One region of the Achromobacter sp. MUI-25009338 genome, then DNA from elsewhere that is predicted to be linked to it. Evidence: riboswitches for the same ligand, from Rfam matches in the RefSeq annotation. Region 1 holds a riboswitch; the other holds the start of a gene.

Region 1 (2,196 bases):
GTTCGGCGTCATCGGGCGCAGCCCGCACCACGGCACCACGCGCGCGGTGCGCACGCCGGGGAAGTGGCGGCGGGTCCAGTCCACCAGCGGCTGCACGCGTTCGGCGCGGATGTCCAGGTTGAAACCGTTGAATTCCGCCGTGCCGGCCACGCGGAAGCGGTCGCCCAGGCGGCTGGTGACGATCTTGGCGGCCTCGTCCAGCAGGCTCACGCAGGGCGCGGCGGCGCGGCTGGCCTCGTCGTCCAGGTGCACGCTGATCGAATAGCCCTTGACCGGATAGATGTTGAGCGAGTCTCCGAGCTGCCGCGCGAACTGGCGGCTGGCCGCGCCGGCGCAGATCACCACGGCGTCGGCCGATTCCTGCCGGGCCGGCAGCGCGCCTGCCGCCAGGTCCAGACGGTAGGCGCCGCCCTCGTGCGCGATGGCGGTGATGTCGGCGTCCTGCACGAACCGCACGCCGCGGCGCTGGCAGGCGCGGGCCAGGCCGCTGGTGAACTTGTGGATGTCGCCGGTGGCGTCCGACGGCGTGTAGAAGCCGGCGTGGCAGGCGGTCTGCAGGGCCGGCTCGATGCGGCGCGCTTCTTCCGCGGTCACCTCGTAGCGCTCCAGCCCGCCTTGCCGCAGCAGCGCGTTGGCGCGGCGCGCGGTGTCGAAGCTGGCCGCGTCGTGGTAGATATGCAGGATGCCGCGGCGCTCCAGGTCGAAATCGATGCCTTCTTCTTCGGCCATGGCGTAAAGGTGCTGGCGCGCCTCGATGGCCAGGCGGGTGGTCTCGATGGTGTTCTGGCGATAGTTGCGGATCTGCCCGATGAACTGGGCCAGCCAGGAATACTTGTGCCAGCCCGGACGCGGATTGAGCAGCAGCGGGGCGTCGTGGCGGCCCAGCCAGCGCAGGCCTTTCATGATGGTGGACACGCTGTTCCAGACCTCGGCGTTGCTGGCCGACAGCTGGCCGCCGTTGGCGTAGGAAGTCTCCATGGCGGGGTAGCGCTGGCGGTCGTAGACGGTGACGTCGAATCCCAGCTTGTTCAGGGCATGGGCGGACGTGACGCCGGTGATGCCGGCGCCGATGATGGCGATGCGGGGCATGGTCGCTCCAAGGGTAGGGTGGCCGCGGCCACCCGGCCGCAGCACCCCATCTGTCTTGGTACCTGAGAGTTTCACGCGCCGCGCGGATGGCGGCGGGTTCCCCTTCGGTGGGCGCGCGCGGCGCCGCTCTCCAGATTGTCTAGACCGCGCAGTCCTGGTTGCCTGAGAGTTTCCGGGGCGGTTGCTCCGTCGGCGCCTGCCGCGGCGGGCAGGTCTCTTCTGCGGGGTTTTGGATCGACGCGGGCAGAATAGCCAAAATCCGGCGGCGTGGGACCAGGGGTTAGTCCCAGTAGCCGTTCGTTTTGTCCCTGTTATATCGCCTGTTACCTCTCTGTTGAACTGTTCATTCCTGGTAAAGGCTTGAGGCGGGGGGATGCGCTATAACCGACGTTCACGCATCACACTGCCGCAAGCCGCCGGCTCGCGGACGCCCATACATGCCTCGTATCACCCGCCGTTCGTCCCTGATCCTGCTCGCCGCCCTGACGGGCGCCGTGGCCGGATGCTCCTCCCCCAAGCCCGCGTATGAGAAGGAGGACTTCACCCAGAACGACACCTACTCGCGCAGCGTCGCGGCCAGCAGCGCGGCCGCCTGCGACGCGGGCCGGCGCGCCTTGCTGAGCCAGGGCTACCTGATCGACCGCTTCGAGTCGGCGCGCGTGACCGGGCACAAGAATTTCCAGGCCGAGGACGGCCAGCATACGCAGATCAGCTTCAATATCGAATGCGCCGCCGATGGCGCGTCGAACGAGCGCTCGACGGTGTTCGCCACCGCGGTGCAGGACCGCTATTCGATCAAGCGCACCGCCAATTCGGCCAGCGTGGGCGTGAGCGTACTGGGCCAGGTGTCCATGCCGTTCGGCGCCAGCGACGATTCGCTGGTCAAGACCGCCAGCCAGACGGTGGCGCGGCCCAAGTTCTACGACGGATTTTTCCAGCTGTTGCAGCGCTTTCTGCCGGACGCGCAGGCCGCTTCGGCGCCGCAACCGGCGCCGGCCGGACGCGGCAAGACGCCGCCCAAGCCGGCGCCGGCCGACCCCGCGGTGTCGCCGGACGCGCCGGCCGACACCTTGAACCCGGCGGCCGCCAGCGATACGCCGGCCGCCA
Region 2 (2,196 bases), 1.3 Mb from region 1:
AAGTGGCGCGCCGCTACGCCGCGGCGCAGCGCTGAACGCGACTCTCTGAAGGAGGGCAGCGCCGTATGAATACCTTCAGCCGCCATCGTGTGCGGCCCGCCGCCACCAGCATCAGCGTCTGGACGCTGGCCGTGCTGGTTTCCTGCCTGGCCCTGCACCAGTTGTGGGCGTACCTGGACGTGCGCGCGCCGCACGTGGCCGACGCCTTGCTGGGCGGGCTGGTGGCGGCCGCCGCGACGGCGCTGGGCACCGTGCCCATCCTGTTCGCCCGCAGCATCCCGCAGAAACTGCAGGACAGCATGTTCGGCTTCGGCGCCGGCGTGATGCTGGCGGCCAGCGCCTTCTCGCTGGTGGCGCCCGGCATCGCCGCGGCGCGCGGGCTGGGCTACGGCCCCTGGGGGGCGGGGCTTACGGTGGCGGGCGCCGTGCTGCTGGGGGCCGCGGTGCTGCTGCTCATGGACCGCACGCTGCCGCACGAGCATTTCATCAAGGGACGCGAAGGCATCGAGGCGCACCGGTTGCGCCGCACCTGGCTGTTCGTGTTCGCCATCACGCTGCACAACCTGCCCGAGGGCCTGGCCATCGGCGTGGGCTACGCCGGCAACGATCCCTTGCGCGGCACCGCGCTGGCCACCGGCATCGCGATCCAGGACATCCCCGAGGGGCTGGTGGTGGCCGTGGCGCTGCTGGCCGCGGGCTATCCGCGGGCCTTCGCGGCGGCGCTGGGCATGCTGTCGGGCATGGTCGAGCCCCTGGGCGCGGTGCTGGGCGCGGCCGTGGTCGGCTGGTCGGCGCCGATGCTGCCCTGGGGCCTGGGCTTCGCCGCCGGCGCCATGCTGTTCGTCATCAGCCACGAGATCATCCCCGAGTCGCACCGCAAGGGGCACGAGGTCTACGCCACCTGCGGGCTGATGCTGGGCTTCGTGCTGATGATGCTGCTGGATACCGCGTTGGGCTAGCACGGGCCGCGGTTCCCATTCCCTGCCGATGGCTTTCGTTGTATGCTTTCGCCGCTGTCACGCATGTTGCGGGAGAGAGCGGCCTGTCCATCCGGCCGCCGCCGAAGGCGCAATTCGCCCGGAATCGCTCAGGTAACCCATACCGCCCATGCTTGCCCCGTCCCGGTTTATCACCGCGTGGACACGGCAAAACAGTACTCTGGAGAGACCTGGCGCCGCCCCTGAAACAAGGGACATGTCGAGCAGCCCAGGCGCCGAAGGTGCAAACCCGCCTAGCGGGGCAACTCTCAGGCAAAAGGACAGAGGGGCGGAAGATTCAGCCGTAGTGCAGGGCGCAGCCCGCCTGGCACCACCGGCATTCCGTAACCCTGGCAACCAAGCCGCCCCGGAGTTTCCGCGCATGTCCGCAACCCTCAAACGCACCCCGCTAGCCGAAGAACATGTCGCCGCCGGCGCCCGAATGGTCGATTTCGGCGGCTGGGACATGCCGCTGGCCTACGGCTCGCAACTGGAAGAGCACCACGCCGTGCGCCAGGACGCGGGCATGTTCGACGTCTCGCACATGCTGAACGTGGACATCGCCGGCCGGGACGCGTTCGCCTTCCTGCAGCGCCTGGTCGCCAACGACGTGGCCAAGCTGACCGTGCCCGGCAAGGCGCTGTACAGCTGCATGCTGAACCCGCAGGGCGGCGTGATCGACGATCTCATCATCTATTTCTTCGCCGCCGACGAATGGCGTGTGGTGGTCAACGCCGGCACCGCCGACAAGGACATCGCCTGGATGCAGCGCGTCAAGCAGGCCGGCGGTTTCGACGTGGCCATCACGGCCCGCCGCGACCTCGCCATGGTGGCCGTGCAGGGCCCCAACGCCCGCGCCAAGGTGTGGGCCGCGCGCCCGGCCTGGCAGGCCGCCACCGAGCCGCTGACCCCGTTCGTGGCCGCCGTGGTCGGCGACGACACGCTGGTGGCCCGCACCGGCTACACCGGCGAGGACGGCTTCGAAATCGTGCTGCCCGCCACCGAAGTGGTGCAGCTGTGGCGCGACCTGGCCGCCCAGGGCGTGCGTCCCTGCGGCCTGGGCGCGCGCGATACGCTGCGCCTGGAAGCCGGCATGAACCTCTACGGCCAGGACATGGACGAACTGATCCAGCCGAACCAGGCCGGCCTGACCTGGACGGTGTCGCTGAAGGACGCCGAGCGCCGCTTCATCGGCCGCGAGGCGCTGGAACAGTTCGCC

Evidence for each region. A riboswitch is a leader RNA that binds a small molecule or an ion and turns the genes downstream of it on or off. The one in region 1 is predicted to bind glycine.
Region 2: it holds a riboswitch for glycine, as region 1 does, so the genes downstream of both, gcvT (glycine cleavage system aminomethyltransferase GcvT) here and AC1IQ6_RS10045 (D-amino acid dehydrogenase) in region 1, are expected to answer to the same signal.

The regions. Positions count from the first base shown of each region.
Region 1 covers NZ_CM170627.1:2,110,576-2,112,771, forward strand. Annotated here, with positions in the region: gene AC1IQ6_RS10045 (D-amino acid dehydrogenase) at 1-1,089, opposite strand, end outside; glycine riboswitch at 1,136-1,227, opposite strand; glycine riboswitch at 1,229-1,321, opposite strand; gene AC1IQ6_RS10050 (DUF2242 domain-containing protein) at 1,527-2,196, shown strand, end outside.
Region 2 covers NZ_CM170627.1:813,235-815,430, forward strand. Annotated here, with positions in the region: gene AC1IQ6_RS03780 (superoxide dismutase) at 1-35, shown strand, start outside; gene AC1IQ6_RS03785 (ZIP family metal transporter) at 66-959, shown strand; glycine riboswitch at 1,019-1,114, shown strand; glycine riboswitch at 1,149-1,272, shown strand; gene gcvT (glycine cleavage system aminomethyltransferase GcvT) at 1,360-2,196, shown strand, end outside.